3 regions of the Citricoccus sp. SGAir0253 genome follow, and region 2 is predicted to be linked to each of the others. Evidence: riboswitches for the same ligand, from Rfam matches in the RefSeq annotation. Region 2 holds a riboswitch; each other region holds the start of a gene.
What was found. A riboswitch is a leader RNA that binds a small molecule or an ion and turns the genes downstream of it on or off. The one in region 2 is predicted to bind S-adenosylmethionine.
Positions count from the first base shown of each region.

Region 1: another riboswitch for S-adenosylmethionine. It lies ahead of E7744_RS13670 (acyl-CoA dehydrogenase family protein); the one in region 2 lies ahead of E7744_RS02570 (flavin reductase family protein).
Region 3: another riboswitch for S-adenosylmethionine. It lies ahead of E7744_RS13585 (acyl-CoA dehydrogenase family protein); the one in region 2 lies ahead of E7744_RS02570 (flavin reductase family protein).

Region 1 is NZ_CP039424.1:3,131,504-3,137,086, forward strand. It holds gene E7744_RS13665 (MFS transporter) at 1-1,320, opposite strand, end outside; gene E7744_RS13670 (acyl-CoA dehydrogenase family protein) at 1,317-2,642, opposite strand; SAM riboswitch class I at 2,746-2,846, opposite strand; gene E7744_RS13675 (anti-sigma factor) at 2,935-3,759, opposite strand; gene E7744_RS13680 (RNA polymerase sigma factor) at 3,752-4,231, opposite strand; gene E7744_RS13685 (class F sortase) at 4,377-4,859, opposite strand; gene E7744_RS13690 (DUF4397 domain-containing protein) at 5,212-5,583, opposite strand, start outside.
Region 2 is NZ_CP039424.1:568,628-574,210, forward strand. It holds gene E7744_RS02545 (aldo/keto reductase family protein) at 1-464, opposite strand, end outside; gene E7744_RS02550 (Lrp/AsnC family transcriptional regulator) at 487-942, opposite strand; gene E7744_RS02555 (LysE family translocator) at 1,096-1,719, shown strand; gene E7744_RS02560 (cold-shock protein) at 1,847-2,050, opposite strand; gene E7744_RS02565 (RNA-binding S4 domain-containing protein) at 2,299-2,691, opposite strand; gene E7744_RS02570 (flavin reductase family protein) at 2,727-3,272, opposite strand; SAM riboswitch class IV at 3,345-3,465, opposite strand; gene hisD (histidinol dehydrogenase) at 3,587-4,894, opposite strand; gene E7744_RS02580 (mechanosensitive ion channel family protein) at 4,977-5,583, shown strand, end outside.
Region 3 is NZ_CP039424.1:3,110,441-3,116,023, reverse strand. It holds gene E7744_RS13600 (methionine ABC transporter ATP-binding protein) at 1-672, shown strand, start outside; gene E7744_RS13595 (methionine ABC transporter permease) at 669-1,367, shown strand; gene E7744_RS13590 (MetQ/NlpA family ABC transporter substrate-binding protein) at 1,501-2,424, shown strand; SAM riboswitch class I at 2,523-2,615, shown strand; gene E7744_RS13585 (acyl-CoA dehydrogenase family protein) at 2,621-4,051, shown strand; gene E7744_RS13580 (hypothetical protein) at 4,216-5,583, shown strand.

The DNA of each region.
Region 1 (5,583 bases), 760 kb from region 2:
GCTGCGGGCGGGGTCGCGGGCGAGCAGGCCCGCCGCGACGGACAGCACCGCCAGCACGCTGAGGTAGCCGGCGATGAGCCACGGGGTGTTCGCGCCGGCGGCGAACAGCAGGGCGGCGATCATCGGCATCAGCCCGCCGCCGAGCACCGTGCCCACCTGGTAGCCCATGCTCACGCCGGAGTAGCGCACGTGCACGGGGAACTGCTCGGCGAACCAGGCGGCCTGCGGCCCGTAGATCGCGTCGTGGACCACGTTGATGCCCAGGACGATCACCAGCGGCAGCAGGGACAGCGGGCCGGCGTCCAGGAACGCGAAGAGCACCCAGCCGAAGACCCCGACCGCCGCGTAGGCGGTCACGGAGACGACCTTGCGGCCCACGCGGTCGGACAGCCAGCCCCAGAACGGGGTGGAGACCAGGCCGATCGCGGAGGCGACCATCACCGCCGTCACCCCGGAGGCGGAGTCACCGCGCTCGTCCCGCAGGTAGGTGAGCATGTACACGGTCACCAGGTAGTAGACGGCGTTCTGGGCGAGGCGCAGGCCGATCGTCACCAGCAGCGGGCGGCGATGGTGGGCCAGCAGCACCCTCAGGGGCGACGTCTCCACCCGTCCCGAGGCCTGGTGCTCGAGGAACTCGGGGGCGTCCGCCACGCCGAGCCGGATCCACAGGCCCACGGCCACGAGCAGCGCCGAGAGCAGGAAGGGGATGCGCCAGCCGAAGGCCGCGAACTGCTCCTCGGTCAGCACGTTCTGCACGATGAAGAAGGCGCCGGTGGCCAGCAGCATGCCCGCGGAGGAGCCGATCTGGGTGAACGAGCCGAAGAACCCGCGGTGGCGGGCCGGGGCGTGCTCCACGCTCAGCAGCGCCGAGCCGCCCCACTCCGCACCCGTGGACAGGCCCTGCAGGATGCGCAGGACCACCAGCCCGACGACGGCCCACCAACCGATCGCGTCGAAGGTCGGCAGCAGCCCGATGAGGGTGGAGGCGATGCCCATGACCAGCAGGGAGGCGACGAGCAGGGCCTTGCGGCCGATCCGGTCCCCGAGGTGGCCGCCGACGATCCCGCCGAGGGGCCGGGCCACCACCCCGACGGCGAGGGTGGCGAAGGAGGCGACGATCCCGCCCAGCTCGGTGGCCATGGGGAAGAACTGGACGTTGAAGACCAGGGCCGCGGCGGTGCCGTAGAGGTAGAAGTCGTACCACTCGATCGTGGTGCCGGCGAAGGCCGAGGCGAGCACGCGCTTCTTGCCGTGCACGAGGGCGGAGGCCCGGCCCCGGGGCGGCGCGGCGGCGGTGGACGGCGTGGTCGTGGTGTTCATGCGCGGCCTCCCGCGGTGGTGGTGCGGGCGTCGCCGATGGCGTTCAGCCCCTCGGGCAGGGTGCCGTTGATGGCGTGGTCGCCCAGGGCACGGGCGCGGAAGGCGATGGGGTTGTGGGTGGCCACCGTCTGGGCGTTGCGCCAGTGCCGGTCCAGGCCCTTGGCGGTGGAGGTGGCGGAGGCGCCCACGGTGAGGAACAGGTCCTGGGCCGCGCCGAGGGCCAGTTCCGGCACGGTCACCTGTGCGTGCTCGACGGCGATCTCGGACGCGTGCAGCGCCGCCGGCAGGGTGCCCCGGAACCCCGGGCGGTCGGCGCCGGCGGCGGTCGCGGCGGCCAGGCCGGCGTCGAGGGCGCGGGCGGCGTGCAGCACCGTGGCCTCGGCCGCGAAGGCCTTCGCGGAGATCCGGCCGGTGGCCTCCTGGATCAGGGGGTCCTCGCGGAACGGCAGGCCCAGCCCGGTGTTGAACGTCCGGGTGCGGCCGGCGATGGTGGCCACCGCGTCGCGCCGGGCGGCCCGGGCGATCCCGGCCAGCACGGCCAGCAGGACGAGCTGGAAGAACGCGGCCTCGTGGACCGCCTCGGCGCTGCCCGCGGTGCGGTCCAGCACCGCGTCCTCGGGGACGGAGACGTCCTCGAAGACCGCGGTGCCGGTGCCGGTGAGCTTCTGCCCGAAGCCGTCCCAGTCGTCCTCCAACGTGACGCCCGGGGCGTCCGTGGCCACCACGGCGAAGCGGCGGCCGTCCTGGCCGTCCAGGGCGGCGGACACCCGCGTGTAGTCGGAGAAGACCGAGCCGGTGGCGTAGTACTTCCGGCCGGTGAGCACCCAGCCGGCCTCCGTGCGGCGCAGCACGGTGTTGAGGGTGCCCAGCGCGTTGCCGCCCTTCTCGGTGGAGGCGTTGCCCACGGTGGCCCCGGCCAGCACCCGGGGGTACCAGGCGTCCTGGACCCGGGCCGGCAGGAAGCGCAGCGACTCCACGAAGCCGGCGTGCGAGCGGTACAGGTGCGCGATGTTGGAGTCGGCCTCGGCGAGGTCCACCAGCAGCCGGGTGAAGTCCTCCACGCTCACCCCCGGCCCGCCGTGCTCGCGCGGCACCCGCAGCGTCCCGAAGCCGGCCTCGTCCAGGCGGCGCACCTCGGCGAACGGCAGCCGGCGCTCCAGGTCCCGCTCCAGGGACCCGGCGGCGATCTCCGCCAGGAGCGGGGCGAAGTGCTCGCGCAGCCCGGCGTGGTCGGCGGGGAGCCCGGTGGCGAGGTTGCGGGGAGTGGCCTGGCTGGTGGTGGTCTGGCTGGTGGCGGCCCTCTCGGCCGTGCCCTGCGTCATTCGGCGGTCCTCTCGGTCGCACCGAGGATTACCGGCAACCCATGCCTCGGAACGGCCGGCACGCCGGCACGCGCCGACGCACAGACCGACGGCGGTTCCGGGATCTCCATCGGTCCTGGCCTTAGCACCCGTCGTGGGGAACGAGGTCCCCCCGGGTTGCTGCGGCGTCGTCGAGCCAGGTCTCTCAGCCGCTCTGGATGGTTACCCGACCACCGTAACAGCACGTGGCGGCCCCCGGGGTGGCGCGCGTCACGCCGGGACACACGCGCGGGACCCGCGCCCCGGGCCGGGCTCAGCCGGCGGTGGCGTCCCCGGTCCGCGTCATCGGGCCGGCGGCGAGGGTCACGCCGCTGTGCGCGGGGTTGCCGTCGAAGTCCTCCTGCGACACGTCCACCACGGGGAACCGCGCCAGGTCCACCCCGGAGGGCACCGGCAGCGTGGTGGTCGTGGCGGTCACCGTGCCCAGCGAGATCAGCCGGCTGGCCTCCTCGTCCCGCAGCCACACCTCGTAGTAGCCGCTCTCGGGCAGCTTGGAGACGTCCACGGTCAGGCGCAGCCCGCCGTCCGGCTCGGAGACCATCTCGGCCCGGCCGGCCACGTCCGCCGCCGTCACCGGGTCCAGGACGGCCTCCCCGACGGCGACCGGCCCCTGCGGCGTGCCGTTCCCGCCGTCGTCGCCGGTGAGTGCCGCGGTCACGAGCGCGGCGCCCGCGGCGCCCACGACGAGCCCGGCGGCCGCGGCGGCGGCGATCACCGGCCAGCGACGGCGGTTCGCCCGCGGCAGGAAGGACACGGAGCCGCCCTCCTCGGGTCCCGCCGCGCCCGCCCCGCCGGGTCGGGGCGCCGGCCGGTCGTCTCCCGGTAGCGGCCGCAGGGGCGAGGGGTCCGGGAACGCGGTGCCGAGGTCCCGCTCGATGGCCTCCCAGAGGCCGGCTGGCGGCTCGTGGAGCTCCACGGGGGCGGCCAGGGCCGCGACCGCGCGCTCCGTGCGCGCGAGGTCCTCGCGGCAGGGCGGGCACGCGAGCAGGTGGGCGGCCACCGCCGCGCCGGGGGCCGCGCCGGTGGCGATCGAGGCGAGGTCGTCCTCGGTCAGGTGCCGTTCCGTCGTCTCAGCCATCGTTCACCTCCAGTGCTACTCGAAGCCGGGCCAGTCCCCGGTGGACATGCGACTTGACCGTCCCCAGCGGCATGCCGAGCCGCTCGGCGATCTGGGCCTGCGGGAGGTCCTGCACGAAGGCCATCCTCAGGATCTCATCCTGGGGCGGGCCGAGCCGGTCCAGGGCCTCGTGGACGAGCACCCGGTCCACCACCTGCTCGGAGAGCTGGCGGTCCTCCCGTGGCTGTTCGCCGGCCGTGGCGTCCACGGCCCGGCGCTGGCGCTCGCGCGCGGCGAAGACGTCCGCCACCACGCGCCGGGTGATCCCGGTCAGCCAGCCGCCGAGGGGCCGGGACGGGTCGTAGCTCTCGCGGGAGCGCCAGGCGCGGGTGAACACCTGCTGGGCGGCGTCCTCGGCGTCCTGGCGCTGGCCCAGCGCGGCCATGCACAGCGAGAACACCAGCCGCCCGTGCAGGGAGTAGGCCTCCCTCATGGCGTCCGGTGCTCCGGCCGCGAAGCGGCGTGGCAGGTCGTCGCTGTCCAGCGTGTCTCCTCGGTCGGTCCCGGCCGGGCCGGGGCCGGCCCTTCAGCCGGGGTGGCACCAGGCCGGCGGCATCGTCTGGAGCCGAGGATACGGCTCAGGGGACCGGTTCGGCCACCACGATGATGTTGTCCGCATAGCTCTCCCGTTCCGGGCGCCACTGGCCGCCACAGGTCACGAGCACCAGCCGGGCCGGGCCGGTCCGGTCGAAGTAGGGCGTGAAGTCCAGGCCGTCCTTGCCGAGCTGCTCCACGGTGGTGACGCGGTAGCGGTGCTCCGTGCCGTCCTGGTCCCACAGCCGCACGAGGTCCCCCGCCGCGGCGTCCCGCAGGGCGTACAGCGGCCCGCGGGGCGTCTCGACCGAGCCGGCGTGGGCGGCGAGGACCGTGTGGCCCTCCCCGTCCGCCGGCGCCGGCCCGAACCGGTACCAGCCCGCCGTGGCCGCGTCCTCGGGGATCTCCATCTGGCCGTCGCCGGCCACGCCGGTGGGCATCACGGGCACGTCCGCCCCGATCGCCTCGTACCGCAGGCGGACCGGTGCCGGGACCGGCTCGGCGGGCCGCAGCGCGGCGGAGGCCACCGGCACGTCCGCGGCGCGGGCGGCCGGGACGGCGGAGGCACGGTCATCCGCCGGGGCGGGAGTCGCCGGCCGGTCCGCCGCGGCCGCCGGACCGACGCCGGCCCCGGCGCGTGGGGTGCCGGGGCCGGCACCGGGCCGGTCCCCCGGCGCCGGGGAGGCCCCGTCGGGGCGGGCCGGCGCCGGGTAGGCAGAGGTGGAGGGTGCGGCCGCAGCCGGGCTGGAGGAGGGGAACCACGCTCCACCGGCAGGTGCGCAACCGGTGCCCGTCAGGGCGACTGCGGCCGCCAGGGCGGCGAGGACTCCCCCCGCCGCCCTGGACCCCCGGGGCGAGGGAAGGCCCCGGCGGGTCGTCTCAGGCACGGACGGACCGGCGGCGCACCGCCGCCGCCATCCCGGCCGCGGCGAGGAGCAGGGCACCGCCGCCCACGGCCCACCACAGGCCCTGGTCCTCGGCGGGAACCTGCGTGTTGCCCGTGGGCACGCCGCCGGGCGCGGAGTGCATCCCCTCGACGGTCTGGGTCGCCAGGGCCAGCGAGCCGTCCTCGGCGGAGCCCCACGCGTAGACGATCGTCGCGGCGCCCTCCGTGACCTGCACGTCGGCCGGGCCGAGCACCGGGTCGCTCTCCCCGGCCAGGGACACCGCGGCCTCGATGGTGCCGGCCGGCAGGTCCAGGGACTTCTCGTCCGGGTTCTCCAGGCCGGGGACGGCCACCTCGCCGTCGGC
Region 2 (5,583 bases):
GGCCACTCGGAGACGCCGATGTACAGTGCCTTGCCGGCGCGCACCACGTCGGCGAAGGCCTGCATGGTCTCCTCCAGCGGGGTCTCCACGTCGTAGCGGTGCGCCTGGTAGAGGTCGACGTAGTCCATCCGGAGCCGGCGCAGCGAGCCGTCGATCGACTCGAGCACGTGCTTGCGGGACAGGCCGGTGTCGTTGGGTCCCTTGGGGCCGGTGGGCCAGTAGACCTTGGTGAAGACCTCGAGGGACTCCCGGCGCTCGCCTGCCAGCGCCTCGCCGAGGACCTCCTCGGCCCTGCCGTTGGCGTAGACGTCGGCGGTGTCGAAGCTGGTGATGCCGTTGTCCAGGGCCGCCCGGACGCAGGCGTGGGCCGTGTCGTTCTCCACCTGGGACCCGTGGGTCAGCCAGTTGCCGTAGATGATCTCGGAGATCTTGAGTCCGCTGTTGCCCAGGTACCTGAATCGCATGGCCCCACCCTAGACGGGGCGGTCACGGGATGGGCACGGTCCGGTCGGAGACGAGCCGCTTCATCACGAGCGTGGAGGTCAGTCGCTGGACCCCCGGCAGGCTGCCCAGCACCGAGTCGTAGAGCTCCTGGTAGGCCGCGAGGTCGCGCGTGAGCAGCCGGAGGATGTAGTCGGGTTCGCCGAACAGCCGCTGGGCGTCCACGATGTTCGGCACCTCGAGGGCCGCGGCCTCGAAGGCGGAGATGGTCTCCACGTCCGTGACCCCCAGGGTGACGAAGACGATCGCCTCGAAGCCCAGGCCCACGGCCTCGGGGACGACGACGGCCCGGTAGCGCTCGATCACCCCGGACTGCTCGAGGTCCTTGAGCCGGCGGTGGCAGGAGGACAGGCTCAGACCCACCCGCTGGGCGAGGTCCGTGGCGCTCATCCGGCCGTCCTCCTGCAGCAGTGAAAGCATCTCCCGGCTGATCCCGTCCATGCGGATAATCCTCGCACCCACCGCGGCGTTTCTCGCGAAGCGGCGCAGCACATTCCGCGCCGATCTCCGTAGGATCTACGTCCAGGCAAGGTGGGTCGCCCCTCGGGGCCGGCCCGGGACGGGGCCCGGTGCGGCCCGGAGGGAGCGTGGCGCGTGGATGCCTCACTGGCGGTCCAGTTCTGGATGGTGGCGCTGCTGCTGGCCCTGACCCCGGGGGCGGACTGGGCCTACGCGATCTCCACCGGCCTGCGATCGCGCTCCGTGATGCCCGCCGTGCTGGGGATGGTCTCCGGCTACGCCGTGGTGGTGGCCGTCGTCGCCGTGGGCGTCGGCGCCCTCGTCACGCGATACCCCGCGGCCCTGACCGCGCTGTCCCTACTCGGGGCCGCCTACCTGCTCTACCTGGGCGCGGGGGCGCTGTTCCGCCGGGTCGAGCAGGTGGGGGCCAGCGAGCGGCCCACGGGTGAGCGACCCCTGTCCCAGTTCCTGCTCGGGGCCGGCGTCAGCGGCATCAACCCCAAGGGGCTGCTGCTGCTCCTGGCGCTGCTGCCGCAGTTCACCTCGCCCGCCGGCTGGCCCTCCGGGGTCCAGATGCTCGCGCTCGGCAGCCTGCACGTGCTGAACTGCGCCGTCATCTACACCCTCGTCGCCCTGCTCGCCCGCCGCATCCTGCACTCGCGGCCGCGCGCGGGGGCAGTGGTCACCCGGGTGGCCGGCGTGGCCATGACGGTGTTCGGCGTGGCGGTGCTCGTCGAGCAGGGGATGGCCCTGCTCTGAGCCCCCGTGGTTCCTCCGCCGACCCGGTGGCCCCGGCGGGGCGGGCGTGGAGCGGGGCCCCGGCCCGGAACGACGAGACGGCCGCCCTCCCCGAGGGGAGGACGGCCGTCCCGGTGCGTGGGTCAGGTCAGAGCGCGCGGACCGCGGCGGCCTGCATGCCCTTGGGGCCCTGCTGGGCCTCGAACTCGACCTTCTGGTCCTCCTGGAGCTCACGGAAGCCGTTGCCCTCGATGGCGGAGAAGTGCACGAAGATGTCGGCGGAGTTGTCGTCCGGGGAGATGAAGCCGTAGCCCTTCTCAGCGTTGAACCACTTGACGGTACCGGTGGCCATGGGAGCCTCTTTCTGTGGGGTGTCTACCCGCCGGGGTTCCAGCGGGGGCGAAGCGGCGTGTACATACCGCTTCCCAACGCCCCGTGCGGCCCGGAGGCCGACCGGTCCGCAGTGATGACGGACTTACTGCTACTACTACTTCGTCACCCATAGTACGGGACATCCGGCAGAACGAAAGACCCCCTATTCTGCCAGACGCGAAGGGCCCGGCGCTGAATGGGCCGACGATGACCGTGTCGCGGCGGCCGTCAGTCCGGGGCGGTGCGGCCGCGCAGGCGCTCCATCTGGCGGCGGTCGCGCTTGGTGGGCCGGCCGGTGCCGCGGTCCCGCAGCGGGACGGCGAGCAGCTCGCGCGGCACCGGCGGCGGGGAGTGGTCCGCGTAGTGGCGCGCCGCCTCGGCCGCGCCCACCCGCTTGGCCAGCAGTCCGGTGACCTCGAGGATGCGCTCGCGCCCGGGCTGGCGCAGCCGGATGGTGTCCCCGGGCTTGACCACCTGGGCCGCCTTGGCGGGCTGGCCGTTCAGCCGGACGTGGCCGGCCCGGCAGGCCGCGGTGGCCGCCGAGCGGGTCTTGAACATGCGCACGCCCCACAGCCACGCGTCCAGGCGGACCTGGCTCGGGGGCTGCGGGGCGTTCGGCATGCCGGACAGCGTACCGTCCCCGCGCGGGGGACGGCCTACTGGTTGCCCTCGGCGGTGCGCAGGTTGCGGAAGGCGGAGCGGTGGAACACGAGCGGCTCGTGCTCGCTGGAGTGGTCGTGCACGCCGTGGACCTCCAGCAGCACCACGTGGTGGTCGCCGGCCGGCAGCTCCGCGTAGACGGTGGTGTCCAACCACAGCGCCGCGTCCTCGAGGAACAGGGCGCCACGCTCGGAGGCGCGGACGTCCAGCCCGGCGAACCGGTCGCCGTCCTTGGAGGCCAGCTGGCGGCACACGTTCGTGTGGCCCTCGGCCAGCACGGAGATCCCGATGCGCTCGGCCTGCTTCAGCCGGGGCCACGTGCGGGAGGTGTTCTGCACGGCGAAGGACACCAGCGCCGGCTCGAGGGAGACGCCCACCGTGAAGGAGGAGGCCACGAGGCCCTCCTTCTCCCCGTTGGCGATGCCGCACAGGGCGGCCACGCCGGAGGGGAAGTGGGAGAAGGCGGTGCGCAGCGTCTGGGTGCTCAGCTCGGTGTCCAGGGCGACGGCGCGGTTCAGGTCGGTGGCGGCCAGTGCGGTCATCTCAGTCCTCCGTTCGAAGGCGCATCTGCGTGGGAGGACCGGGGGCGGCACGTCCGTCCGGCACCCGCAGAGACGCGGTACTTGCCCGCCGGGGGTACCCGGGGGGCCGAATCCTCACCTGGAGCACCCCACTACTGCGTGGAGAGGGTTGCCGTCCCGCAAGCCAGGGCTGTAACAGCGGGAACTCGTGATTCTGGGATCCAGCGTAACGACGGGGGCGCGGAACGGTCAAAGGCCCCGGTGGGATGTGAACCCCCGTGACGGCCGCCACGCCCCCGCCGCCCCACCGGCGCGGCGGGGTCGACGGGGGCGGCTCAGCGGAAGCGGCGCCGGACCGCCTCGCCGTGGGCGGGCAGGCCCTCCGCCTCGGCGAGCGAGGAGATGTTGTCCGCCAGCTCCTTCAGCCCCGTCTCGGAGTACCGGATCAGCTGCTGCAGCCGCAGGAAGCTGACCGTGTTCAGCCCGGAGGAGTACCGGGCGGACCCACCGGTGGGCAGCACGTGGTTGGAGCCGGAGGAGTAGTCGCCCAGCGGCACGGGGGAGTGGGGGCCCACGAACACGGCGCCGGCGTTGCGGATCCGCCGCGCGGTCTCCAGCGGGTCCACGGTGTGCACCTCGAGGTGCTCGGCGGCGTAGGCGTCCGCCACGGCCACCGCCTCGTCGAGGGTGTCCACCACGAGCACGCCGGACTGCGGGCCGCCGAGGGCCTGGCGGACCTGCTCCTCGTGGAAGGACCCGGGCACCTGCGCCTCGATCTCGGCGACCACGTCCCGGGCCAGCTCGGGGGCGGTGGTGATGAGCACCGAGCCGGCCATCGGGTCGTGCTCGGCCTGGCTGATCAGGTCCGCGGCCACCCAGGCGGCGTCCGCCGTGGCGTCGGCCAGCACGGCGATCTCCGTGGGCCCGGCCTCCGCGTCGATCCCGATCGTCCCGAGCAGCGCGCGCTTGGCCGCGGCCACGAAGATGTTGCCCGGCCCCGTGACCATGTCCACGGGCGCGCACACCCGCGTGCCGTCGTCGTCCGCCACCCCGTAGGCGAACATGGCCACCGCCTGGGCGCCGCCCGCGGCGTAGACCTCGTCCACGCCCAGCAGGGCGCACGCGGCGAGGATCACCGGGTGCGGCAGGCCGCCGAAGTCCTTCTGCGGCGGGGAGGCCACGGCGAGCGAGGGCACCCCGGCCGCCTGGGCCGGCACCACGTTCATCACCACGGAGGAGGGGTACACGGCCCGGCCGCCGGGGACGTACAGCCCCACGCGGTTGACCGGCACCCAGCGGTTCTCGACGACGGCGCCCTCGCCGAGCTCGACCTCGGAGCCGGACGGCAGCTGGGCGGCATGCACGCGGCGGGCGCGGGCGATGGACTCCTCGAGGGCGGCGCGGACCTCCGGGTCGAGGGCCTCCAGCGCCTCGGCCAGCGCCGCGGCCGGCACGCGGAGCGAGGGCGGCCGGATGCCGTCGAAGCGCTCGCCCAGCTCCAGCACGGCCCGGGCCCCGTTGGAGCGGACCTCCTCGAGGATGGGCAGCACGCGCGGCACCGCGCCGGCCACGTCCAGCTCGGCCCGCGGCAGCACCGTGGCCGGGTCGTAGTCGCGTCCGCGCAGGTCGGTGATCGAAAGCATGAAGGGTCCTCTCCCGGTCGTCTCAGGGTCCATTCTCCACCCGTTCAGGTGCGGTGCAGGCGCAGGTGTCAGACTGGTGCCCATGCCCAGTCTGTTCCCCTCCTCCGTGCTGCCCGCCGTACCCCCCGCCGACCCGTCCGCGGCCGACGCCGCCGAGCCCGCCGCGGCGCCCGTCGCCGCGGGCAGCGAGCAGACGGCGGTGCCGCAGGACATCACTGGCACCGTGCCGGACACGGTGCAGGAGGGCGCGCAGGGCGCCGTCGACTCCCTCGGGCCCTTCTGGGGGATCCTGTCCACGGTCGCGCTCGGCGTGGGCATCGCCCTGGCCGTGGTGGTGGCCGGGGCGCTGGTGCTCAACACGCTGCTGGCCCGCCGCCCGCTGATCCGCCAGCAGGTGGCCCGCTGCCGCATCCCGGTGGCCGTGGCCCTGTCCCTCATGGCGAGCCGCGTGGCCCTGGGGCTCACCGCCTCGGGGTACGACTGGTTCGAGGGGACGAACTTCCTGCTGCTGGCCGGCATCATCGGCGCGCTCGCCTGGCTCGCGCTGCGGATCGTGCGGATCGTCGAGGAGCGGCTGCTGGCCAAGTACGGCACCGCGGGGGAGGACGACCGGCGCGACCGCAAGATCCAGACCCAGACCGTGCTGATCCGGCGCATCCTGCAGGCGGTCATCATCGTGATGGCCGTGG
Region 3 (5,583 bases), 780 kb from region 2:
GTCGCCGAGTTGCTTGACCGGGTCGGTCTGCTGCACAAGGCGAACGCCTATCCCGGCCAGCTCTCCGGTGGCCAGCGGCAGCGGGTGGGCATCGCCCGCGCGCTGGCCCTGCGGCCGCGCATCCTGCTCTCCGACGAGTCCACCTCCGGGCTGGACCCGGAGACGACCGCACAGATCCTGGACCTGCTCGCCTCGCTGCGCAGCGACCTGGGCCTGTCCATCATCCTGATCACCCACGAGATGGACGTCGTCCGCCATGTGGCCGACCAGGTGGCGGCGTTGTCCGACGGCCGGCTGTCCGAGTACGGGTCCCTGCCCTCGCTCGTGGCCGACCAGGACTCGGCGGTCGGCCACCAGCTCCTGCCGGTCTCCGCACTGCCGCTGCCGCCCCGGTTCGATCTCGCGCTCGAGCTCGCCTACCGGGACGGTGCCGTCGACCCGGAGTGGTTCACCCGGCTGGCCGTGGACCACGGGATCCGCCTCGCCCTGCTCGGCGGGACGGTGGAGGCCCGCGGGGACATCGCCCTGGGCCGTGCCGTCGTCGGGATCCACTCCGAGCAGTACCGTCCCGCGATCGAGGCGCTGGACCGCCTCGGCATCCAGGCCCGGCTGCGCGACGACGCGGCCCGGTCCACCACCCACGACGAGACCCCACTGGAGGTGGTCGCATGAGTGCGACGACGGAGTCCTCGCAGCCCCTCGTGACGGACACGCCGTGGGCGGACCTGCCGTCACTGCTGCTGCCCGCCTATGGCGAGACCTGGGCCATGGTGGGCATCGTGATGGTGATGGTCGTGCTCGTCGGTGGGGCCACCGGGGTATTGCTCTACAACACCTCCCCGCGGGGGCTGTTCCCCCGGGACCGGCTCCACGGCGCGCTCAGCTGGGTGGTGAACATGGGCCGATCCCTGCCGTTCCTCGTGCTGATGGCGGCCATCATCCCGTTCACCAAGTGGGTCACCGGCACCACCCTGGGCATCGCGGCCGCGATCGTGCCCATGACCATCGCCGGCATCCCGTTCTTCGCGCGCCTCGTGCAGAACGCGCTGAACGACCTACCCCGCGAGAACATGGCCGTGGGCCTCGTCACCGGCAGCTCCACCGGACAGATCATCCGGCAGACCCAGTTGCGCGAGGCGCTGCCGGGGCTGGCCTCGGCCGTCACCCTCAACACGATCTCGATGATCGAGTACTCGGCCATCGCGGGCACCATCGGCGCCGGCGGCATCGGGTACCTGGCGGTCACCTACGGCTACCAGCGCTTCGACATGACCGTCATGCTCGCCACGATCATCGCGCTGATCGTGACCGTCCAGGTCGTCCAGTTCATCGGCGACCGGGTGGCCCACGCCCTGGCCCGCCCCTGAAGGCCGTGCCGCCGGCGCCGCCGACTGGGCTGAGCGCCCTGCACCGGCCCGCACGGCCTCGTGCCACCACCGCCCTCCCGACGCCCGGCCCGCCATGCCGCGTCACCGTCGTCGCACTTCCCGAAGGAGCATCATGAGCACTCCGTCCGCCGAACACGCCCACGGCTTCACGCTGCGCCGGCAGCGTGCCGCCTTGCCCTGGAGCATCGCCGCCCTGGCCACCGTGATCGCCCTCGTCCTGGGCATCGTGGTCATCCAACAGTCCAACCGCCCGGCGGTGGCCGCCTCCGGTGCGGCCACCTCCGAGGTGACCGGCCCGCTGCGCGTGCATTACGAGCCCGCCATGGCCGGCGAGGAGAAGATCCTCGACTTCGTGGCCGAGGAGATCGCGCCCGACCACGGCGTGGAGATCGAGGCGGTGGGCATCGAGGACAGCGTCCAGTCCAACCGCGCCGTGGCCGAGGGGTCGATCCACGCCACGATCTTCGAGCACCAGTGGTACATGAAGCAGGTGGCCGATGCCAACGGCTTCGAGCTGACCCCCACCATCGAGCTCTACCAGTGGGCCTTCGGGCTGTACTCCACCCGGTACGACTCGGTGGAGGAACTCCCGGACGGTGCCACGCTGGCCGTGCCCACCGACCTGGCCAACCAGGGGCAGGCGCTGTGGCTGCTCGACCGCGAGGGACTCATCACCCTGGACCCGGACATCGAGCCGCGCACCGCCAAGCTGAAGGACGTGGTGGACAACCCCCGCGGCTTCGAGTTCACCGAGATCGACCTGCTGTCCATGGCACGCACGCTGGACTCCGTGGACGTCGCCATCGGCTACACCAACCTCTTCGACGCCGGCAAGGTCGGCCGGGACAAGGGCATCCTGTTCCCGGACCCGCCCAGGACCTTCGCCTCTCGGCTCATCGTCGGCACGCAGTTCGCGGACACCCCAGAGACGCAGAAGCTCATCGAGGTGTTCTCCGACCCCCGCCTGGAGGAATACCTGAAGACCACGGACGACCCGCTCGTCGCCGGCGTGCTGACACCCGTCTCCGCGGAATGACCGCCCGTCGGCCACGGTGCCCAGCACCGGGGCCGACGGCCGGCCGGCCACGGAACGGAGTTGGCGTTCCGCCCGGGCCGGTGGTCTCATGACAGGGAACACCATCCAGAGCGGCCGAGAGACCTGGCTCGACGACGCCGCAGCAACCCGCCCGACAGGGGCCCGGGTGCTACCGCCAGGACCGATGGAGGACAGCATGACCACTGCAGGCAACAGCACGACCACGGCCCCGGAGGCCCGGGAGGCGGACTCCGGCCCCACCCACCGGAACGGTCGCACCGGTTCCCACTATGCCTCCCTGTCCGCCCGGTTCGCCCCGGCCTTCGCCGAGGTGGCCCGCGGGGAGACCGCCCGCGAGGCGGGCCGCCACCTGCCGTTCGCCCCGCTGGAGCAGCTCCGTGCCGCCGGCCTGGGCGGTCTGACCGTGCCGGAGTCCGCCGGCGGGGCCGGTGCCGGCCAGGAGGACGCGCTGCGGCTGCTCATGGACCTGGCGGCGGTGGACGCGAACACGGCCCACCTGCTGCGCAGCCACCTGAGCTTCGTGGAGCACGTCCTCGTGCAGGCCGACGCCGCCCTGCGCTCGCGCTGGCTGGCGCGGGTGATGGCCGGCGAGCTGGCCGGCAGTGCCCTCTCCGAGTCCCCGGGCCCAGCCCTGGGCGAACTCGCCACCACCGTGTGGAAGGACGACGGGGGCTCGCTGCGCATCCGCGGCCGCAAGTACTACACGACCGGCAGCATCTTCGCCACGTGGACCCTGGCCACCGCCCGGCTGGAGGAGGGCGTCCCGCGCCCGGGCCGGCGTCGGGGGCAGCCTCGCACCGCCCGGCCGGAGGCCGGCCGGCCGGACGATCCCCGGCTGCCCGACCGGACGGACCTGGCGCTCGCCGTCGTGCGGGTGCGCCAGCCGCGCGCGGCCGTCAAGGACGACTGGGACGGCTTCGGCCAGCGGCTCACCGGCACCGGCACGGTCGAGTTCGACGGGGCCGGCGTCGAGGACCTGCTGGTGCTGCCCCCCGCGGACGGGCACGTGCCGCTGCACCACGAGGCCACGCTGATGGCCCTGCTGGCCGGGGTCGGCCGGGCCGCCCTGCGGGACGGGATCGGCCTCACCCGCGCGCGCCGCCGCTCGCCCAACACCGCGGGCGGGCTCACCCCGCGCGAGGACGACCAGCTGCTGGGGATCGTGGGCGAGCTGTCCGCGCAGCAGGCCACCGCCGAGGAACTGGTGCGCGCCGCCGGACGTGACCTCGACGAGGCCCTGGCCGTCGCCGCCCAGCCCGCCGCCGCGGCGACCGCCGAGTCCGCCACGGAGCCGGAGACGGGGACGCACCCCGAGCCTGGCGCCGAGCCCGCCGCCGAGACCGCGGCCGAGGCCATGCGGCGTGCGGCCCTGACGGTCCATCGCGCCCACGTGATGGTGCCGAGGCTCGTGCTGGACACCTGCACGCGGATCTTCGACACCCTGGGGGCCTCGGCCACCAGTACCGACCTGCAGCTGGACCGCCACTGGCGCAACGCCCGCACTCTCGCCAGCCACGATCCGGCCGTGTTCATGGCCCGGATGGTGGGGGACTGGGAGGTGAACGGCACCCGGCCCGTGCCGTACCTGACCACCGGGACCGTCTGACCGCGACCGCCTGACCACCAGGACCCCCTGACCACCAGGACCCGCTGCCGGCCGGTGCCGGCACCGCGGCCCCAGCCGGCGAAGATTTCCCCCGCCCCGACCCATCCGGCCGGGCACCTGCTCCGAACACCAGACGTCACCGCTGGATCGACCAAGGAGCAGTCATGACCACGAACACCGCCCGGAAGACCACCACCGTCCTCGGCGCCGTCGCCCTCGCCCTGTCCCTCGCGGCCTGTGGCGCCGGTGGCGGAGCCGGCGGGGAGTCCGGCCAGTCCTCCAGCCCGGCGGCGTCGGCCTCGCCCTCGATGTCGGAGTCGATGTCCGGGGCGATGTCCGCCTCGCCCTCGGCGTCCGCGGGCATGTCCGAGGACATGCCGGAGGCCTCATCCGCGGCCATGCCGATGCCGGCCTCCACCGGCGATCCGTTCGCCGACGCGCGGACCGCCGCGGCGCACATGCCCGAGACCGCCGAGACGCTGGCCGCCGGCCTCGTCGCCGCGGCCGACGTGGACGGGGACCCGGCCTCCGAGGCGGCCACCCTGCGCGCCACCCTCACGGCCCAGCTGCAGGAGCACGTCTACCTGGCCGGCATCACCGTGGCCACGGCCTATGCCACCGACCTCGAGAGCCCGGAGACCGAACTGGCCTCCGCCGCCCTGGACGAGAATTCCCAGGAGCTCGCCGCGACCATCGAGGCGGCCTCGGACGCCGAGACCGCCGAGGCGTTCCTCGCGCTGTGGCGCGAGCACATCGGCTACTTCGTCGACTACGCGGCGGCCGAGAAGTCCGGTGATGCGGCCGGCCAGGAGCAGGCCGTCGCCGACCTGGAGGGGTACACGCGGGAGGCCGGGGCCTTCTTCGAGGAGCTCACGGGCGGCGAGCTGCCGGCCGATGCCGTGACCGAGTCCCTGCACGGCCACGTGGACACCCTCACCGCCGCGATCGACGGCCTCGCCGCCGGCGATCCCGCGGCCTACGGCGACCTGCGGGCCGCGGCCCACCACGTGGGCGAGGCCGCCGGCACGATCACCGGCGGCGTGGTCGCGGCCACCGGGATGGAGGGCGATCCGATGGACGACGCGGCCGCCCTGCGCGCCCAGCTCACCTACGACCTGCAGGAGCACGTGTACCTCGCCGGGATCGCCGTCTTCACCGCCTACACCGCCGAGGGCGGCACCGATTCCGAGGCCTTCACGGCCGCGGCCGGGACCCTTGACGAGAACTCCCAGGCCCTGGCCGAGGCGATCGGCTCGTTGGCGGGCGAGGACCAGGGCGCGGCGTTCCTGGAGCTGTGGCGCGAGCACATCGGGTTCTTCGTCGACTACGCCGGGGCGAGGGCCGCGGGGGACACCGAGGCCGCCGAGCAGGCCCTGGCGGACCTGGACGGCTACCGCCCGCAGGCCGGCGAGTTCCTCGAGGGGATCAGCGGCGGCGAACTGCCGGCCGAGGAGGTCGCCGCGGGGCTGGGCATGCACGTGGAGACGCTGGCCGGCGCCATCGACTCGATGGCGGAGGCCCTCGTCAAGTGA